Regions from separate parts of the Exiguobacterium sp. SH31 genome, predicted to be linked through region 2. Evidence: a T-box and tRNA genes for the amino acid it is inferred to sense, from the RefSeq annotation. Region 2 holds a T-box; the other holds one or more tRNA genes.

Region 1 (10,692 bases), on a different contig from region 2:
CTGCGAACAACCCCACGCGAACCTTTCGTACTCGATTACGGGGAAGAGACCGAACAGGCGATTCAACAAATTCTTGAAGCGACAGGACTGAGTGAGCGCGATCGCTGGATCGCCGTTCAATACTTGGCCGGAAATCGCGTCATTTCAGAACAGCTCGAATCGTCGTCGCGAACCGTCAATGAAATTCGTAAAGCGTTAGAAGTGAAACTCGGACGCTTCGCCCACGCCCATATTACAGAACGCAGACGCGACTGGACGAAAGACGTTCGCCATCACGTCGTCGATCAGCAAGGCGTACACCAAGCCACGGTCACCGACCGCATCGATGCCGTCGTGACACATCCGATCTGGGGCTTACCTATTTTCTTTACAGTACTTTACGCCCTGTTCCACATCACGTTCAACTGGATCGGTGCCCCGTTGTCCGATCTGTTGGATGGATTTTTGTCGGGTCCGGTCACATCCGGAACGAGCTCGTTGTTACAACTCCTCGGGACCTCTTCTTTCATCCAGGCGTTGCTGATTGATGGGGTGATCGCGGGTGTCGGCGGCGTCCTCGTCTTCGTCCCTCAGATTTTCGTGCTCTTTTTCTTTATCTCGTTTTTAGAGGATTCTGGCTATATGGCGCGTGTCGCCATTGTCATGGACCGATTTATGCAACTCGTCGGACTGAACGGGAAAAGTTTCATTCCGATGATCATTGGATTTGGTTGTAACGTCCCGGGCATTATGGCGGCACGGACGGTCGAGGAAGAGCGGGAGCGGCTCGTCACAATTTTCATTTCACCGTTCATGTCGTGCTCGGCGCGTTTGCCAATTTATGCTGTCTTCGCCGCCAGTTTTTTCGCATCAAACCAAGCGCTCGTTGTCTTGTCGCTCTATATGCTCGGGATCGTCCTGGCGTTGATTGCTGCAAAAATATTCACGTCCGTATTGGCGGCGGAAGATCGGAACAGCCTCTTTATCGTTGAACAGCCTCCATATCGTGTCCCCCAAGGGTTGACGCTTTGGCGCAGCACGTGGCAAAAAGCGAAAGGGTTCGTCCGAAAAGCAGGTACGTTCATCTTCGGCGGTTCCGTCTTCATTTGGTTACTCGCCTATTCCGGTCCAGCCGGAATGGACGTCCCGATGAATGAGAGTTTTCTCGCTATGATCGGCGGGGTCGTTGCGACGTTGTTAGTTCCACTCGGTTTCGGGACGTGGCAGGCCGGTGCTTCGCTCATCACAGGTTTTTTAGCGAAAGAAGTCGTCGTATCGACGATGGCGATCATTTATGCGGTCAGCGAATCAGACTTGTCCGCCTCGTTGCTTCCCGTGTTTACGCCGTTGAGCGCATATAGCTTCATGGCGTTCGTCCTCTTGTACGTCCCTTGTCTAGCGACCGTCGCCGTCATTCGGCGTGAAGTGGGCAGCGCCAAGTTAACGTGGGTTGCTAGCCTTTATGGGCTTGGTGTTGCGTACGTCGTATCACTGATGATCTATCAAATCGGTCGTCTGTTCGGATTGGCTTAACAAGGAGGAAAACTTATGTCCTTATTTGATGTATTGATCGGTCTTGCCGTATTCGGGTACGCCGCTTATTCGCTCCATCGCTACACCCGTAAAGCAAAAGCTGGTAAATGCGCCACGTGCGAAATCGCACCGACTTGTACGACATCCTGTGACGCAGCAGACTGGGATCAAATCATTGCGGAAGCACTACATCCTGATCAACCAGTCACAGCCCACAAAAAAACGGATTAGCGCGAAAAAATGCGCTAGTCCGTTTTTCATTGGAGGATATGTAACGTGGTGACAATGATCGCGACCATCAAAATACCGGGCAGCAAGTTGGCGACACGAATCCGGGTGATTCCGACCAGGTTTAACCCGATGGCGACGATCATGACGCCGCCGGTCGCCGTCATCTCCAAAATAAAGTCATCCATGAGCGACTCCGGAATAAACTTCATGATCTGGATGGCGAGCAACGCGATTGCCCCTTGGTACAACAAGACCGGCACGGCCGAGAACATGACGCCGATGCCGAGCGTCGAACTGAGCACGAGCGCCGTGAAACCGTCAATCAACCCTTTTGTATAGAGGACGTCATGGTCCCCGCGCAGGCCACTGTCGAGCGCCCCGATGACGGCCATCGCCCCGATCACAAAGATGAGCGTCGCCGTGATGAAGCCTTCCGCGATGCTCGACTTACTTTTCCCACCGAGACGCCGTTCCAACTGATAGCCGATCTCGTTCAACTTCTCGTCGAGCTTCCACCATTCGCCGAGCGCGGCTCCGATGACGAGACTGCCGATGACGATTAAAAAATTCTCACTCTTCATGCCCATCTGCACACCAAGCACGACGACGGCGAGACCGATGGCAGCCGTGACCGTCTCTTTCATCCGCTCGGGGATTCGGTGAAACAACAACCCGAGTAATGTGCCGACCACGATCAAGGCCGCATTGACGATTGTTCCGGTTAATACCATCGTATAATTCCCCGTTTCTGTATGTATTGAGAGGAATATACCAACTGTTTATGTGGGCTGTCAATTAAAAGAATACACAAAAAAAGCCACTTCTCGTAAGAAGTGGCTGCGCGGAAACCCACGTTCCTATGGGTTTCGCATCGGGTTTGGCACCCAAGTGATTCTGACTGGGCTCGAACCAGCGACCTCTACCCTGTCAAGGTAGCGCTCTCCCAGCTGAGCTACAGAATCAGGTCGTGTCCTCTCTTTAGGACACTATTAATATATCAAGAAACTAATGCCTTGGCAACTGTTTTTTAAAACTTTTTTATTTTTTTCACCGTGTCATTTCTTCCCGTTTCATGTGACGACATAGACGTTCCAAATCACCGGCATACACGGACACGATCATGCCTCCGTGTTCGGTGTCACGGTCCCAATGCAACCCATTCGCTTTGGCGACTCGCTGTGACGGCACGTTGTCCGGGTGAATGAGCGAGATGATGTCTTTCTCGCCGTCCTCGAACGCATGTTGCATGAGACGCGCGGCCGCTTCCCGACCGTAGCCCATGTGCCAGTGCTTCGGTGCCAGCCAATAACCGACCTCGAGCTCGATGTTGCCATCAAGTTCATGCAAGAGCGTCCCGGCATGGCCGATCGGCTCATCGCTTTGATGTGTCATCAGCTTGAGGAGTCCGGTCTGTCGGCCCGTCGTATAGCGGGCCAACTGTCTCTCGAACCATTCGATTGTCTGTTCATCCGTATATGGCTTGCCGTCCGGACTGATGAAGCGCATCACCCGCGGATCTTGGAGTAACGATTTTACGAAATAGAAATCGGAGATTGTATAAGGTTCAAGCCGTAGACGTTCTGATTGCAACTCGACAAGATTCATCTTTCCCGCCCCTTTCTTTCACAGTCTGAACTATTCAATTCCCGTTTCTATCTCATTTCAATCCTATTCACGCCACGACTTTCAACCCGATAACGCTCCCGATAATGAGAATTAAAAAGAAGACACGCCAGCGATCCCTTGACTCGTTCAAGTACAACATACCGAGAATCACTCCACCCGCCGCGCCGATCCCGACCCAAATCGAGTAGGCGAGCCCGAGTGGCAACGTCTCGAGCGAACGTGACAATAAATAAAAACTTAGTGCAAACGTCGTGATCGAAAGAAGCGACCATTTTAAAATCTGATAGCCTTTTGATTTTCCCATGAAGAAAACAGCAAGCATCTCAGCGAGCCCAGCCCCGATTAAAAATGTCCAACTCATGCCGAATCACCTCCTGTCACTTGCTTCAAACCGACCACCCCGATGAGGAGCGTCGCGATAAACAACAGCTTCATTCCCGTCATCGTCTCATCAAATAAAATATTTCCAACGATGACCGTCCCGACGGCGCCAATACCCGTAAAAACGGCGTACCCGGTGCCAGCTGGCAACACACGGAACGACATCGCCAACAAGCCAAAACTGACAATCAATAACACGATGGTCACGACGGTCGGTCCTAATACGGTAAACCCGTTCGACAATTTCATCGTCGTCGCCCAAACAATTTCAAGAAGTCCGGCGAGCACGAGCCACAACCAAGCCATTTGTTCCTTTTTCATGTCCACCCGACTCCTTTCTTGAAAATTTTAAATGCCGCATGCTGTCGTTGCGCTCGATTCGTTGCAAACGAAAAGAGTGAAAGCAACGCCCCGTCCAAAAAGCAATAGTACGCGTCATATACGTCGTCGAGCGATTGTTCCGGTAAATCGCCACGCTCCATCGCCAAACGGAACTGCTCTTTCTCAAACGCCTGGAGCTCGGTCTCGACCGACCCGATCGTCGTCTCGATGAAGACGCGCAGCTCAGGAGGCGGTACGAGCAGCATTCGCTTCGTCAACATCCACGTCTCTTCTTCTTCGAAGAAATGAATCAGCGCTTCAACGATTGCCTCGATCCGTTCGAGCGGTGCCGCATCATTTGACTCGTCCCGCGCTTGTGACCAAGCATGCTGGTAACGCTCGGCCATCTGTTCGACGACTTGTTTGAACAGCTGTTCTTTTCCTTCGATGTGCGCATATAAAGATGCTTTCTTAATCCCGACATCTTCGGCGAGCGCCGCCAAAGACAGTCCTTCATATCCTTCGAGTGCGAACCGGCGTCTGGCAGCTTGTTCAATCCGTTGTTTCGTGGTCATTTGCGATCTACCCCTTTCATCTCCCCTCACTTTACCTAACGAATGGTAGGTAGTCAAACTTCCGGATTGAGTTTTTGTACGGACAACGCCAAAATGAGAAGAGACCGTCAGAGGAAGGAATGATTGTATGATCGAACAGTTTAGTTTCACCTTGCCGACCGAGACGATACGAGGCCGAAAACGAATCGTCCGCGTCTACCGCCCCGACTTCGCTCGTACCGACGAGGTGTTGCCCGTGCTCTATATGCATGACGGCCAAAACGTCTTCGACGGCAAGACCGCGACAATCGGGGAAGGTTGGGCAATCGACCGCCATCTCGACGATTTGCAACTGCCGCTCATGGTCGTCGCCATCGCGAGCGCTCCCGATTGGCTCGACCGATACGATGAGTACTCATTTTATGAAGACGAGATGCTTTATAAACGCATCGGACCTGAACTCGCTAAGACCCGACCGACACTCGGCGGCAAGGGGCGCCTGTATGCCGACTGGCTCATGCAGGAGCTGAAGCCGTGGATTGACGCCCGCTACGCGACCGATCCGGATGATGTCGGTGTGATGGGCAGTTCGATGGGCGGCGTCATCTCGCTCTATATGATGGCGACGTATCCGGCAATCCGTCGTGTCGGTTCGCTGTCGACGGCCGCCTGGTCCAACCTCGACTCGCTCATTCGCGAACTGAAACAAGCCGACCTGTCCGCCCGACTCTATATGGATATCGGCACGAACGAGACGAGCGGTCCGATCACACCGGAAGACTATTTATATACGAACGCGAAACTCGTCGAGACGATCGCTCGGACCGGTATCGCCTTCCGCTATGAAGTCGAGCCCGGGGCGGTCCACAACGAGATTGCGTGGCGGCGGCGGTTACCGAACGCGCTCGCATTCCTGTATGAACTCTCATGACATGAAAAGACGCAAAGGCGGTCGCCTTTACGTCTTTTCAACTATCTTTTTCTATTAGATGACCCAGTTCCCATCACGCATGATCGCTTCGCGTGTTCCATCCTCGAGCTCACCATCGATATTCATTTCGGCCGAACCGATCATGAAGTCGACGTGTGTCATCGAGTCGTTCGCGCCATTCTCAGCGAGTTCTTCGGGCGACATCGTCGGTCCGCCTTCAAGGCATGTCGAGTAGGCACGTCCGAGCGCCAAGTGGCACGATGCGTTCTCATCGAACAACGTGTTGTAGAAGAGGAGTCCCGAGTTCGAGATCGGCGAATCATCCGGCACGAGCGCAACTTCTCCGATGCGGCGTGCCCCTTCATCAAGGTTCAACAGTTCATCGAGTGCTGCCTGCCCTTGTTTCGCTTCCGCTTTCACGACTTTTCCGCCTTCGAACCAAAGCGTGAACCCGTCGATCAAGTTCCCGCTGTAGCTGAGCGGCTTCGTGCTCGACACGTGTCCTTCGACCGCATCTTTATCGGCGAGCGTGAACACTTCCTCCGTCGGCATGTTGGCGATGAAGTCGACGCCGTCCATGTTCGGACCACCGCCACCGAGGAAGACGTGCTTCTTCGGAAGACCGATCGTCAATTCCGTGCCTGGTGCTTTGTAGTGAAGTTTCGCGTATTTCTTGTCCGTCAACAGCTGCGCCCGTGAACGCAACGCTTGATCGTGCTCGTCCCAGGCGGCAACGACATCGTCTTGGTCCATTCGCGTTGCTGCGAAAATCGCTCTCCACAGGGCCGGAACCGCATCTTCACGGTCTGGGAATACTTTTTTCGCCCATGCTTCAGATGCACCGGCCACGATTGACCAGCTGACATTATCACTCATGACATACTTACGCCATTTTGCGAGCGCGACACCAGACGCCCGGTTCGAGTCGGCGATGCGTGATGATTCGACACCGTTCAGCGCGTCGGGATCGTCGCTGACGATCGACAAGAATGCCGTCTTCTCTTCCGCGAGTTGCTCGAATCGTGCTTTGAGCCACTCTGGGAACTCCTTGAACGCTTCAGTCGGTGCGTTGAAGTAACGCACTTTCGTCGTCTCTTCATCGCTCCAGTTGACGTACACTTGTTTCGCTCCGGCCGCGTAGGCTGCTTTCACGATTTGGCGGACGAGCGGTGCTTGGCTAATATCGGCTCGGACTTCGAGCTGTTGACCCGGTTGAATGTTGACACCTTTTTTGACAGCAAGCTCGGCATAGCGGGCAAATTCTGCCTCGGTCGGTAAAGTTACAGTAGACATATGTACAGTTCCTCCTTTTTCACTTATTTCTATTTTCTTAAATTTTCGGAAAAGTTGCAACCAAATCGCAAAAACGGGCATATTAGTAGATGTAGAGAGAAGGAGGAGAAAAACATGTCAGATTGGAAAACGACTTATTCACACTTTTTAAACAACGCCCAAACCGACTTCACCGAGAACGAAAAGCTAGGTGACTTATTAGTCCAAGGAGAACTCGCCCTAGCAAAAGTCACGGTCGACGTCGCCTCAAACGAAATCAGCGACATCGAACGAGAAGAGGAACTCACACTATACTTCCAAATGAAACAACTGCTTAACATGCTGCGTGCCGTCTACAACGCCCAGTTCGAGATGCAGCCCGACAAGCAACACGCTCTCGTCGCGGCCGTGCTCTATTTCGTCTCACCGTTCGACGCAATCCCGGACGACGCCCCGCTCGGACTGTTTGACGACGCTCAAGTCATCGACTACGTCCACGAACAGCTAGCGAGTGATATCGACCGTTTCCATAACGAGTTATAATCGTTCAAGACTTGAAATTCCGGCGTCATCGGAGTACGCTTGCATGAGTTCATTCAAAGGAGGCGTATGGCGCCTTAGCCACTCATATGTACGCAAAATCACGTAAACGGATTGCCGTCGAGACTGTCTTGTTTATCATCGCCGGAACAATCCTACAATCTATCTTTGTCGGTCTGTTACTCAAACCGAATGAAATCGGATCCGGTGGGATTGTCGGAATCACGCTCATCGTCAACGAGCTGTTCGGCACACCAATCGGACTCACCCAGCTAGTGCTAAATATCCCGCTCTTCATCATCGGGATCAAATATCTCGGGAGACGATTCATTCTCATGACAGGACTCGTCGTCATATTGTCATCGATTTTAATCGACGCGCTGCCTGTCCTCATTCCACCGACGCCGCTCGACGATCCGCTCGTCGCGTCCGTCTTCAGCGGTATCGTCTCAGGACTCGGTTTGGCACTTTTGTTATTTGCCGGGGCGTCGACAGGCGGACTCGATATTTTAGGGAAAGTCATCTTCATGAACAACCGCAACTTATCGCTCCCGAAAATCTTTTTGACCCAAGACATTATCGTCTATATCCTCGTGTTCATCACGTTCGATATTAAAGCGGTCATGTATGCGCTCGTCCTCAGTTTTGTCCGGTCGCGGACGTTGTTGACGATCCATCGCTTCTTCTCCGCCCAAAAACAGTGTTTCATCATCTGTAAAAAAGCGGACGAGATCAACTTGGTCATCAAACAGAACTTGAAGCGTGGGGTCACCATCATGGATGCGACCGGCGGCTATTCGAACGACGCGAAAAAAATGCTATACGTCGTCGTTCAAAACAACGAGATTCCAAAGTTGCGTCAAATCGTCTCAGACATTGATTCCGAGGCGTTTGTCACTGTCTCAGAAATCGACTCGATTGTCGGTAACTTTAAAGAACATTCGTATACACTCTGATCGACAGCATCGTGCTGTCGATTTTTTTGTGTAATAAATACTCGAACGGTCCGATAATAAGGATGAGCCTCAGAGACATATACAGAAGGAGGTGCATGAGTTGTCTAGCCACACTTTGCGCCAATCAGTCCCCGCGCTTCTCGTCGGGACGTTTTTTATCGGTTTATTCGTTATCTTATTCAGCCCTTATGCGTTAAGGGAGACGAGCTTGTTCGTCTACTTTATGATCATCGCACTCGTCGCCACCGTGGTAAGCGGGAGTGCCGTATTGCGCCATCACGGGATGCGCCGCTATATCTATCTTCTCATTAGCGCCGGCAACGTCTGTTTCATCGCTTATTTGGTGGGACACCGCTTTACCACGGCGATGTCGATTGACATGATGCTGTTCGTTCAAAACTTCTTTTATTTGATTATGGCCCTCATCGTCATCACCCAATCGATTGAAATTAGAACGTTGAAGTTGCGCACGTTTGATGTGTTCGCACTGCTCAGCTTTTTGATTGTCGGTGCGTTGCATATCTTCTTTTACACAAGGAACGGCGGCCAGTATGTCACGAATTTGAACGGCTTTGAAGAACAGATGGTGCTGATCAGCCTTTACATGGTGCTCGGTTTCTTATATTTGAATCGCATCGTGACATCCGGGCAAGGCTTCCGCGTGATGCTCCTCATCGGGATTCTCGGTTTTACCATCGCCTCGATCATCAATGAGCTGCAGTTGTTCACCGGTATCGGCCATGAGCTTCTCCATTTACTTCAAGTCATCAGCATTCTCATCATTTCAATCAGTTATTTGTTTGATGAATCGACAGAAGACGTCCTCGCCCATGATTCTGTGCTTGATTACGTCATCTACAGTACGATTGTCATGTTGTACATGCTCGCATCAGACCGACTGCTCGGCACCTCGATCATCGACTCGATGATTGCGAACGCGGTGTTGCTGTTGCTCATCCGTCAATTCGTTGTTGCTAAGCAGAACGCACTCATTAGCCATCGGTTACATACCGTCAATACAGACCTCGAAGTCGCGGTCACGACGAAAGCCCACGAGCTCGAACTCCGTGAACAACAGTACCGCTCACTGTTCGCGTATCACGCAGAACCCATCTTTTTGTTCGACCTTGACGGCGAAGTGTTGTCTGTCAACGAAGCAGGGAGCTCTGTCCTCGGTCATGACACCGAGACGCTCATCGGATCAAATATTTTAGACATCATCGAACAAACGGATCGATCCGCCTATACGAACGTGTTACGTGACCTTACGAACGGACGTCCACAAACATTAGACGTCAATGTCGTGACAGAAGATGGTTCGGCACGCGTTTGGCAATTGATGAACATCCCGATGATCATTGATGGGGAAGTCGAAGGCATCTATGCCATCGTCAAAGACATCACGCAAATGATCGTCCAACAAGAACAGATCCTTTATCAGGCTAACCATGATAGCTTGACCGGGCTGCATAACCGTTACGCGCTGCAAGAACAGATCGAGCGCCTGATCACGGACGGCCGACCGTTCACACTCATGTTCTCCGACCTCGACGGGTTCAAAGAAATCAATGACCAGTTCGGCCATCATATGGGTGATCAGTTGCTGCAGCACATCGGTAAACGTCTACGCAGCGCCTTGTTGCCAAACGAATATGCCGGACGACTTGGAGGCGATGAATTCATCGTCGTCGCCGAACACAATGATGATGAAATTCTCGTTGAACGTTTACGTCGTCTCGTTTATCGTCCTCCTTATTTCATGGCCGGGAACCTCGTCGAAATTCATGCTTCAATCGGAATCGTCCGTTATCCGGAGCACGGCACGACGCTGAAGCACCTCTTATCGAACGCTGATTTGGCCATGTATAAGGCAAAAGACAAAGGACGCGATGAGACCGTTATTTTCGCTCCTGCGCTTCGCGTCGATAAGGAAGAACGAAAATTGTTGATGGAAGGACTTGATATGGCGCTCGAGAAAGGTGAAATCTCACTTTATCTCCAGCCACAGGTCGATGCCTCGACGAAGGCGATCATCGGCGCCGAGGCACTCATGCGTTGGCAACGCGACGGCAAGTTCATCCCGCCGAGCGAATTCATTCCGATTGCCGAAGAGACCGGTCATATTCATGACCTCGGTCGTTGGATGATTCATGAGACGTTCCAACTGATGTACGCGTTTGAACAAGGCGACATCGATTTGCCAAAACTATCGGTCAACTTGTCGGTCCGGCAATTGTTCGATGAACACTTGATCGATTATTTGACGACGTTGTTCGAACGCTTCCCGATCGAACCGAGCCGCTTGAACTTCGAGTTGACCGAAACGGTCGCGGCGCACCAGTCAGACCGCGTCTTAAATCGAATTCTC
Region 2 (10,692 bases):
TGGTCTTCCCTCCTCCTGAATGATTGAAAGTAGCTTGTTCACTTCATTGGAAAATCTACCGCCCACACTTCCGGCAATGAGTCTGATAGTATAAGCAGCACCTCTTCCGATACGTTCCCTGTCACAACAATGAGCTTGCCTTGCTCTAGATGAAACAAGCCATTCCCATTCGGCTGATTTAAGCGGTATCGCTTATTCAAAGCGTCTCGGCGTTCGATCAATTCACCTTCTGCCACACTAAACGCATCGGTCACCCAAATGGTGATACGTTGTGTTTCATCGTAAAGTGTCCACATCTCCACAGGCCGCTCAAGTTGATCCATCTCGAAGTTTGCGACAAATAGCTCCTCTTTAGGCAGGTCCAACCCATGACGGACTTTTTCGGCCGCCTCGGGGACCGTAAAATTTTGAATGCCATGCAGGACCCACTCTTCGTTTCGAGAATAGTTGAACACGCCAAACGAACTGTCGTGGTCAGGTAACTTGATCGCGATGAGTCCGATATCGCCGATGACCGATTCATAGAGGACGCCGTCTCTCGAAGGTCGTTCGGACGTGCCATCTGTATATTGAATCGTGTATTGAGCCACGACCGCATCGACGAGACGATTGGTCCCTTTCGGCACGTCCTCGATCATCGAGCCTAACACTTCTTTCTCATCCGCTTCGGCAACCTCCACTTCTGACGACTTTGCCTCTTCTTCCTTCACATTGATTGTAACTTCTGTATGCGCAGGTTCTCTTTCCACAACCTTTTGTTCGTCCATGGCACACGCACTCAATCCAATCATCGCTAGACTCAACACCATTGCGATTCGTCTCATATCACTCCACCTTTATCTTGTCTCCTTCCCTAAATTCTCCCAAACCACAAAAAAACCTTCCTCGGAGAACAAATTCTCCAAAGAAGGTTGATGTCTTACTTGCGTAACTCTTCAAGACGCGCACGCACGGCGTCACGCTTGTCGAGGTAGTCTTTTTCTTTCGCTTTCTCTTCGTCGATGACGTGAGCCGGTGCTTTGCCGGTGAAACCGGGGTTACCGAGTTTCTTCTGCACGCGTTCGACTTCTTTCTCGTACTTCGTCACTTCTTTTTCAAGACGGGCGATCTCTTCTTCGAAGTTGATCAAGTCGGCGAGCGGGATGAACAGCTCCGCGCCCGTCATGATCGCTGACATCGATTTGTCAGGCGCCGTCAAGCCACGACCGATTTCGAGCTCTGTCGCGTTCGTGAACTTGCCGATCGTCGCTTCGTTCTCGCTCAAGTAGCCTTGTGTCGTGTCGTCACTCGTCGCGATGAACAGTTGGATCGGTTTCGACATCGGTGCGTTCACTTCCGAACGGATGTTACGAACCGAACGGATGACGTTCATGACCGCTTCGAACGCCGGTACCGACTCCGCATAGTGGAGGTCGTCACGACGCGTCGGATAGCTCGCACGGACGATCGAGTCGCCTTCGTGCGGCAAGTGCTGCCAAATTTCCTCTGTCAAGAACGGCATGAACGGATGCATGAGACGCATGATCGAATCGAGCGTATGCGCGAGCACCGAACGTGTCGTCGCTTTCGCCGCTTCGTCCTCACCGTAGAGCGTGAGTTTCGCCATCTCGATGTACCAGTTACAGAACTCTTCCCAGATGAAGTTGTACAAGTAACGACCGGCTTCACCGAACTCGTACTTGTCGACGAGGCGTGTCACTTGGTCGACCGTGTCGTTCAAGCGCGTCAAGATCCACTTGTCGGCGAGCGTCTTCTCACCTGAGAGGTCGATATCTTCAAACTTCATCCCGTCCATGTTCATGAGGGCGAAGCGGCTCGCGTTCCAAATCTTGTTCGCGAAGTTCCATGTCGATTCGATTTTCTCCCAGTAGAAGCGAAGATCGTTCCCTGGTGTCGAGCCCGTGAGCAGGAACCAGCGGAGCGAGTCGGCACCGTACTGGTCGATGACTTCCATCGGGTCGACGCCGTTACCGAGCGATTTCGACATCTTGCGGCCTTCCGAGTCACGGATCAGACCGTGGATGAGCACGTCGTTGAACGGCTGCTTGCCCGTGAATTCGAGCGATTGGAAGATCATCCGCGATACCCAGAAAAAGATGATGTCGTAACCCGTGACGAGCGCGCTCGTCGGGAAGTAGCGTTTGAAGTCTGCCGAGTCCGTGTCCGGCCAGCCCATCGTCGAGAACGGCCAGAGCGCTGACGAGAACCACGTGTCGAGCACGTCTTCGTCTTGATGCCAGTTCTCAATGTCAGCCGGCGCTTCTTTGCCTACATAGACTTCGCCTGTCTCGTTATGGTACCAAGCCGGGATGCGGTGGCCCCACCAAAGTTGACGACTGATGCACCAGTCACGGATGTTTTCCATCCAGCGGAGGTACGTGCCTTCGAACCGCTCTGGGACGAAGTTGACTTTCGTCTCGTCGTTGCCTTGCGCTGCGAGCGCCGCTTTCGCGAGTGGCTCCATATCGACGAACCATTGCTTCGACAAGTAAGGCTCGATGACCGCGCCTGAACGTTCCGAATGACCGACCGAGTGCGTATGCGGCTCGATTTTGACGAGCGTGCCATCCGCTTCTAAGTCTTTGACGAGCTGCTTGCGGCAGTCGAAGCGGTCGAGCCCTTCGTACTTGCCAGCATTCTCGTTCATCGTCCCCGACTCGTCCATGACGAGGATACGTGGAAGCTCGTGACGGTTCCCGATCTCAAAGTCGTTCGGGTCGTGCGCCGGCGTGATCTTCACGCAACCGGTACCGAACTCGACGTCGACATAGTCGTCCGCGACAATCGGGATCTCACGGTTCATGACCGGGAGCATGATCGTCTTACCGACGAGGTGCGCGTAGCGCTCGTCTTTCGGGTTGACAGCGACGGCCGTATCGCCGAGCATCGTCTCGGGGCGTGTCGTCGCGATCTCGATGTGGCCTGAGCCATCAGCGAGCGGATATTTCATATGGTAGAACGCGCCTTCGACTTCTTGATAGATGACTTCGATGTCGGAGACGGCCGTTTTTTGTGCCGGGTCCCAGTTGACGATATATTCGCCGCGGTAGATCAAGCCTTTTTCATACAAACGGACGAAGACTTCCTGGACCGCTTTAGAGAGTCCCGCGTCGAGTGTGAACCGTTCACGCGAGTAGTCGAGACCGAGGCCGAGTTTTGACCACTGGGCACGGATCGTGTCGGCGTACTCGTCTTTCCATTCCCACGTCTTCTCGAGGAACTTCTCGCGTCCGAGGTCGTAACGCATGATGCCGTCCTCACGGAGCTTCTGTTCAACTTTCGCCTGTGTCGCGATACCGGCGTGGTCCATCCCTGGGAGCCAGAGGACGTCATAGCCTTGCATGCGCTTCAAGCGCGTAAGTAGATCTTGGAGCGTCGTATCCCACGCGTGTCCGAGGTGAAGTTTCCCTGTGACGTTCGGTGGTGGGATGACGATCGTGTACGGCTGTTTCGAGTCGTCCTCGTCCGCCTTGAACACGTTGTTCTCCATCCAATAGTCGTACCATTTCGCTTCCGTCGCACTCGGGTCGTACTTCGTCGGCATGCTGATTTCGTTTGTTTCGTTGGTCATTGTGCCAATCCTCCTCTATCTGTCTACACAAAAAACGGCTGCTCTCGTCCTTAACGCTAAGGACGAAAGAAGCCGTATCTTCCGCGGTACCACCTTAGTTCGCCAACACGTGGCGCCCTCAAAATCGAATAACGGTCGATGGACCGAACCTTCCTACTTGATTCAAAAGGTCAGCTCCGAGGCGACTTCCGCACACTTCCCTCGCGACCTTGCACCGTGCGGCCGCGTCTCTAGAAAGGAGTGTTGTTGCGTACTATTCCTCATCATAGCTTTTAAACGTATCTGTTAAACAATTGTAGCGATTGAAGACGTTTCAGTCAAGATTACAGTGAAAACTCTTGTTGCAGCTCTTTAAACGTCGCATCGACCGCAGCGAGCGTCGCGTCGATATCCTCGTCCGTATGCACAGTCGACAAGAACAAGCCTTCGAACTGTGACGGTGGCAAGAACACGCCGCGCGCCGCCATCTTCTGATAGTACGAGCGGAACATGTCGAGGTTCGACGTTTTCGCCTTCTCGAAGTTCGTCACTTTCTCGTTCGTGAAGAAGAAGCCGAACATCGAGCCGGCCCGGTTCGTGTCGTGCGGGATGTTATATTTCTCGGCCGCTGCCGTGAAACCTGCCGCGAGGCGGTCGGCTTTGCGCTCGAACTCCTCGTAGTGCTCAGGCTTGAGTTGCGACAGCGTCGTGTAGCCGGCGATCATCGCGAGCGGGTTGCCTGAAAGCGTCCCTGCTTGGTAGATCGGCCCTTGCGGTGCGATGTGTTCCATGATCTCCCGTTTGCCGCCGTAAGCGCCGACCGGAAGGCCACCGCCGATGACTTTGCCGAGGCACGTAAGATCAGGCGTCACGCCAAAGTAACCTTGGGCGCAATTGTAGCCGACGCGGAAGCCGGTCATGACCTCGTCAAAGATGAGGAGCGCGCCGTTTTGTTCCGTGATTTCACGAAGTCCTTCGAGGAATCCTGGCTGCGGCGGGACGAAGCCCATGTTGCCGGCAGCCGGTTCGACGATGACGCCGGCGATGTCGTCGCCGTGCTTCTCGAACGCGATGCGAAGCGCGTCGAGGTCGTTGTATGGGACGGTGAGCGTATGGCTCGCCAAGTCTTTTGGGACGCCCGGTGAGTCCGGGAGACCGAGTGTCGCGACACCAGATCCGGCTTTGATGAGGAGCGAGTCCCCGTGGCCGTGGTAGCAGCCTTCAAACTTCAAGATCTTCGTCTTGCCCGTATAGCCGCGTGCGAGGCGGAGAGCCGCCATCGTCGCTTCCGTACCGGAGTTGACCATGCGGACCATCTCAATCGATGGGACGCGGTCGATGACGAGCTCGGCCATCTTTGTCTCAAGCTCCGTCGGTGTCCCGAACGTCCAGCCTTTTTCAGCCTGATCTTGGATCGCTTTCATGACGACCGGGTCGCGGTGACCGAGAATGAGTGGTCCCCATGAGAGGACGTAGTCGATGTACTCGTTGCCGTCGATGTCGTAGACGCGTGAACCTTCACCGCGTTCGGCGAAGATCGGTGTCATCCCAACAGATTTATAGGCACGGACCGGGCTGTTGACCCCGCCCGGCATGAGTGGGAGTGCTTGTTTGAACGCTGCTTCTGAGCGAGTTTGCTTGTATGTCATGCGAATTCTCCTTCCAAATAGCGACAGACGTCTTTTGCGAAATACGTGACGATCAAATCGGCACCGGCCCGTTTGAAACCGACCATCGTCTCCATGACGATACGTTGTTCATCGATCCAGTCGTTCATCGACGCCGCTTTAATCATCGCGTACTCCCCGCTCACGTTATACGCCACGATCGGCATATCGAGCGAGTCGCGCATGTCGCGGATGATGTCCATGAACGCGAGCGCCGGTTTGACGATCATGAAGTCGGCACCTTGCTCGACGTCCGACTGTGATTCCCGGAACGCCTCGCGGCGGTTGGCCGGGTCCATCTGATAGCCTTTGCGGTCGCCTTCACCAGGCGCCGACTGCGCCGCGTCACGGAACGGTCCGTAGTACGCCGATGCGTATTTGACGCCGTAGCTCATGATCGGGATGTGGCTGAAGCCGTTTTGGTCGAGCCCTTCGCGGATGGCGGCGACGAAGCCGTCCATCATCGAGCTCGGCGCGATGATGTCTGCGCCCGCTTGCGCTTGCGTGATCGCCGTCTGGACGTGAAGCGGCAGTGACGCGTCGTTATCGACGTCACCGTTCTTCACGATGCCACAGTGGCCCGTCGACGTATATTCACAGAGGCACGTGTCGGCGATGACCGTGAGCTGTGGTGCCCACTCTTTCACTTTGCGGATCGCTTCTTGGACGATGCCGTGGTCGTGGTACGCTTCCGTGCCTTCCGGATCTTTATGCTCAGGTACACCGAACAAGAGAACGGACTCGAGCCCGAGGTCGACGAGCTCACGGATCTCGTCTTCGAGACGATCGAGCGAGAAGTTGAAGACGCCAGGCATCGAGCTGACTTCGCGTTTAATATTTGTCCCTTCGACGACGAAGAGCGGATAAATCAAATCTTCTTTCCGAACATGGTTTTCACGTACGAGTGCACGCATCGACTTCGACGAGCGCAGACGACGGTGACGGTCGAATTGGTTCATGAAAAATCTCCCCCTACACACTGTATTAATGCATCCATAGTATAACACTCAGGCACTCGGACCGGTAACGTCGACACTTCTCGGACGGCCCGCTCGGTCACTTCGCCGATGGCATACCACGTGCCGTGGAACCGCTCGAGGTATGGTGTGAGCGCGTGGACCGCGGATGGGCTGAGCACGAGCAGCGCCTCGACGTGTTCGAGCGCGGCCGCTTGATCGGCCGTGAGTGCTTTCTCGACCGTCTCATAGACGACCCAATCGTACACATGCGGCAATTGCTGCATGTGCTCGGTGTTCGCCAAATCCCCACGGGCGAACAAGATGACGTCATCCTCCCCGACGACGTTAGCCAACTCGCGGAACAACGCCTCGCCCGTATACGTCTCTGGCATGAGCGAAACGGTGAATCCTTCTGCCTCGAGCGCGTCCCGCGTCTTCTCGCCGACGGCAGCGACTTGAACGTTCCGAGGAACGTCTTGAAGCGCTGGGACAGCGGTTTGACTCGTGACGACGAGCCAATCGAACGAATCAGTTGGCATTGGTTTCCCGGTCAGCCGTGTCTCAATCATCGGGACGTGATGAACGGAAAGACCGCTCGCGTCGAGCAAGGCCCGTTGCGAAGCGGTCAGTCGTTTTGTCCCTGTGTACCAGACGTCACACATTGACCGAGGCGAGGATCTCGCGTCCGCCGCGTCCGAGCAAGTCGTCAGCGACGTCTTGACCGAGCGCGACTTCGTCCGTTGACGTTTTCGTCACACGGAGCACGTCTTTGCCGTCGACCGAGGCGATCAAGCCGGTGAGCGTGACCGTGTCCCCGTCGACCGTCGCGTAGCCGCCGACCGGTACGTGGCAGCTGCCTTCAATCGCCTTCAAGAACGTCCGCTCCGCCGTCGCAGCTTTCGCCGTTACGTCATCGTGAAGGAGCTGTAAAATCTGCGTCACTTCGGCGTCGTCTTTCCGGCTCTCGATCGCGAGCACGCCTTGTCCGACGGCCGGTACCATCATGTCGGCATCGAGCGCCTCGAACTTGACGCGGTCGGTCCAACCCATGCGCTCAAGTCCCGCTTTCGCGAGCAAGATGGCGTTGAAGTTCTCGGTATCGAGTTTTTTCAAGCGCGTGTCGATGTTGCCGCGAATCCATTGGATCTCGAAGTCCGGACGGGCCGCGAGCATCTGCGCACCGCGACGGAGCGAGCTCGTCCCGATGACTGCGCCTTGCGGCAACGTCTCGAGCGTGTAGCCGTCCTCGCAAATCAACACGTCACGTGCGTCGACACGTTTTGGCATACAGCTGATAAAGAGGTCTTCCGGCAGTTCGGCCGGGACGTCTTTCATGCTGTGGACGGCAAAATCGATATCCCCGGCGAGCATCTGTTGTTGGATCTCTTTGACGAACAAGCCTTTCCCACCGACTTTCGACAGTTGGACGTCGACGATTTGGTCACCTTTCGTCACGATTTCTTTGATCTCGAACTCGTTCTGGGCCCCGGCTTGCTTCAATTGTTCGATGACCCATTTCGTTTGTGTCATCGCGAGTTGTGAGCGGCGTGAGCCGACGATAATTTTACGCATAATGTTTAGTCCCCTTCATAGAAAAAGGCGACGAGATCCGCCGCCTTTTTGGTTTGTATTAGCGCATCAACGCGCGAAGTGGTGCTTTAGCCGCCATCGCTTCTAGTTCTTCCGGTTCTGTGTCCACAGTCGGAACGTCGACGTCTAGCGCGAACGCTTCGACGAACTGGGCGATGCGCGTGTTCGCGTCCGGTTGAGCGGCCGCGTCTTTAATGTAGTCGATCGGTTCACGAAGCATCTGGTTGATGATCGACTTCATGTGCTTGCCGATGACTTTCTTGTCCCGGTCCGACAGATGGTCGAGCTTGCGCTCAAGACTTTCCATCGTCTCTTCTTGGACAGTGAGCGCACGTGAGCGCAACTCGTTCATGATCGGCACGACACCGAGCGTGACGAGCCACGCTTGGAACTCTTGAATCGCCTCATCAATCTTCACTTCAATCTTCTCTGCCTCGACGAGACGGGCTGCCAAGTTTTTATTGACGATCCCGTTCAAGTCGTCGACATCAAACAAATGGACGCCCGGAAGCGACCGGACCGCTGGATCGATATCTCGCGGCACAGCAATGTCGATGAGAAGAAGTGGACGTTCCCGGCGCAACAATTGCGCTGCGGCGACGTCATCATACGCGATAACGGCTTCTTTGGCGCCAGTCGAGCTGATTAAAATATCAGCATCGAGCAGTCCACAGGCGATCTCGCGAATCGAGTGGGCCCGGCCTTTGAACTTGTCAGCGACCGCTTTCGCTTTGCTTTCAGTCCGGTTGAAGACCGCAATTTGTTTGGCGCCGGCTTCGAACAAGTTGAGCGTTGTCAGCTCACCCGTCTCGCCTGCACCGACGACGACGACTTGTTTGTCATCGAGGCGCGTGTACATCTCTTGCGCGAGCGCGACCGCAGCCGAGCTGACCGATACCGACATTTCCCCAATTTGCGTGTCAGTATGGGCCCGTTTGGCGAGCGTCACGGCTTCTTTGAACAATTTATTAAACACTGTCCCCGTCGTCCCGTTCTCTTGGGCGCGGAAGAAACTTGACTTCACTTGTCCTAAAATTTGCGTTTCCCCGATAATCATCGAGTCGAGACCTGACGTGACACGGAATAAGTGACGAATCGCTTCTTCCCCTTCACGGATCGACAAGTATGGTGTGAACTGATCCATCTCAAGATCGAACCAGTTCGCTAAAAAACGTTTTGTATAATAACGACCCGTATGGAGCTGGTCTGTGACGACGTATAGCTCGGTACGGTTACAGGTCGACAAAATAACCGATTCAAAAATGCTTTTCTCTTCGCGGAGCGCGATCATCGCGTCCACGATTTCTTGCTCCCCAAACGAGAACTGCTCCCGAATCGCGACAGGGGCTGTCTTGTTATTTAGTCCGACGACGACAATATGCATGTACCTCTTCCCCTCATCTAAAATCACAGTGGCGGTTGTCTTTTCTTTTTTTACATCTCTACCGTACATTATAACAATTTTTATTTAGGAACTATAATCTTCTGTTCGATTTTTGTGAAATAATTTAAGAACTTTTTGTGACGAAAAAAAGTAGAAACGGTCAAATTGGCCATTTCTACTTGTTTCGTCATTTAAGTGACGATGAATCTGTGATAATCGTGCTTTCTTTTCGCTCATCTTCTTGTTCTTCAAGATAATGTTTCCGTTCTTTCAGCTTGTAGATGCGGACGATGTTTTTGACGACCACTTTCGCCACCGCATACGTCGGAACCGCGATCAACATCCCGATGATCCCAGCCAAGTTACCGGCCACGAGCAAGACGATGATAATCGTAAGCGGATGCACTTTGAGCGTCTTCCCTTGAATGAGCGGGGAGATGACGTTCGCCTCAATCTGTTGGACGATGATGATGACGAGGATAACCCAGAGCACTTTGATCGGATCTTGGATGAAGGCGACGACGACGGCCGGTGCAGCCCCGAGGAACGGTCCGACATACGGGATGATGTTCGTCACCATCATGAAGAGCGCGAGCAAGATGGCATAGTCGACACCGATGATCCAAAGACCGATAAGCGACGTGATCCCGACGAAGAACGCGACGATCAGCTGGGCGTGCACATAGTTTTTAACGGTCGTATGCATGTCGTTCAAAATTTTACGCGTCTCTTTCTCATAGCTCGATGGCAACAGCTTGACGATCGAGTCCGGCAAACGTTTCCCGTCGAGTAGCATATAGAGCAGCATGAATGGAATGACGACGATCGTGATGACGGCTGATGTGATGAATCCGATGACTTGGCCGAATGAAGAAGCGATGTTGCCAAAAATATCACCGAGGTATGTGGTGACGTTGTTGGTCAAATCGGTGAACATGTCATCATTCTCCGCCATGAAGCGCGATAGGAACTCGTTTTGCATGAGCGAGTCACGCACTGAGAACGCTTGTTGCTGTAACTCTTTGGCGATACTCGGCATCGCGTTGACGAGATCGGTCACTTGTCCGACGAGCACCGGCCCGAGAATACTGAACACGAGCGTGATGATCAGGATAAGCGATGTTAGCGTGATTGCGACTGACATGCCACGTTTCCCGGACCGTCGTTCTAAATAATCGACGACTCCAACGAGAAAATAAAAGAAAAGTCCTGAAATAATAAGCGGTACCGTGACGAGCGCCAATATGACTTGGATCGGTTCGAACACGAATGAGATCTCTGTCCCGACCAAGATCACTAAGAAGATCGTCAACGTCCAAAATAAGAAGCGATACCATTTGCTTTCAAACATTCTCTGCATCTTTCCACCTCGTTCATTAATGTATTGCTATACAATATGACAATTATACGATACTTACCCGTTCACGTAACCCTAAAAACAAAAAGACGAGGGGATTATCCCTCGTCGTCCGTCAACAAATCGTAGATTGCTTTCCACGCTTCGTCTTTTCCTTCTGCCGTTTCGGCCGAGAAAGATACGAA

What was found. The T-box of region 2 lies ahead of A6395_RS13050 (valine--tRNA ligase). A T-box ahead of a tRNA ligase gene usually reads a tRNA of that ligase, here a tRNA-Val.
Region 1: it encodes a tRNA-Val, which carries the amino acid that the T-box ahead of A6395_RS13050 (valine--tRNA ligase) is inferred to sense. The anticodon was not compared.

What each region holds. Positions count from the first base shown of each region.
Region 1 is NZ_LYTG01000081.1:13,688-24,379, reverse strand. It holds gene feoB (ferrous iron transport protein B) at 1-1,512, shown strand, start outside; gene A6395_RS11300 (FeoB-associated Cys-rich membrane protein) at 1,528-1,743, shown strand; gene A6395_RS11295 (DUF554 domain-containing protein) at 1,770-2,474, opposite strand; tRNA gene A6395_RS11290 (tRNA-Val) at 2,633-2,705, opposite strand; gene A6395_RS11285 (GNAT family N-acetyltransferase) at 2,791-3,348, opposite strand; gene A6395_RS11280 (DMT family transporter) at 3,416-3,730, opposite strand; gene A6395_RS11275 (DMT family transporter) at 3,727-4,056, opposite strand; gene A6395_RS11270 (TetR/AcrR family transcriptional regulator) at 4,068-4,646, opposite strand; gene A6395_RS11265 (alpha/beta hydrolase) at 4,774-5,556, shown strand; gene A6395_RS11260 (aminopeptidase) at 5,611-6,849, opposite strand; gene A6395_RS11255 (YkvA family protein) at 6,964-7,371, shown strand; gene A6395_RS11250 (YitT family protein) at 7,458-8,324, shown strand; gene A6395_RS11245 (putative bifunctional diguanylate cyclase/phosphodiesterase) at 8,440-10,692, shown strand, end outside.
Region 2 is NZ_LYTG01000093.1:23,781-34,472, reverse strand. It holds gene A6395_RS13060 (hypothetical protein) at 1-1, opposite strand, end outside; gene A6395_RS13055 (hypothetical protein) at 39-824, opposite strand; gene A6395_RS13050 (valine--tRNA ligase) at 920-3,571, opposite strand; T-box leader at 3,627-3,847, opposite strand; gene hemL (glutamate-1-semialdehyde 2,1-aminomutase) at 3,895-5,199, opposite strand; gene hemB (porphobilinogen synthase) at 5,196-6,176, opposite strand; gene A6395_RS13035 (uroporphyrinogen-III synthase) at 6,173-6,838, opposite strand; gene hemC (hydroxymethylbilane synthase) at 6,831-7,748, opposite strand; gene hemA (glutamyl-tRNA reductase) at 7,807-9,150, opposite strand; gene A6395_RS13020 (AI-2E family transporter) at 9,338-10,510, opposite strand; gene yihA (ribosome biogenesis GTP-binding protein YihA/YsxC) at 10,606-10,692, opposite strand, start outside.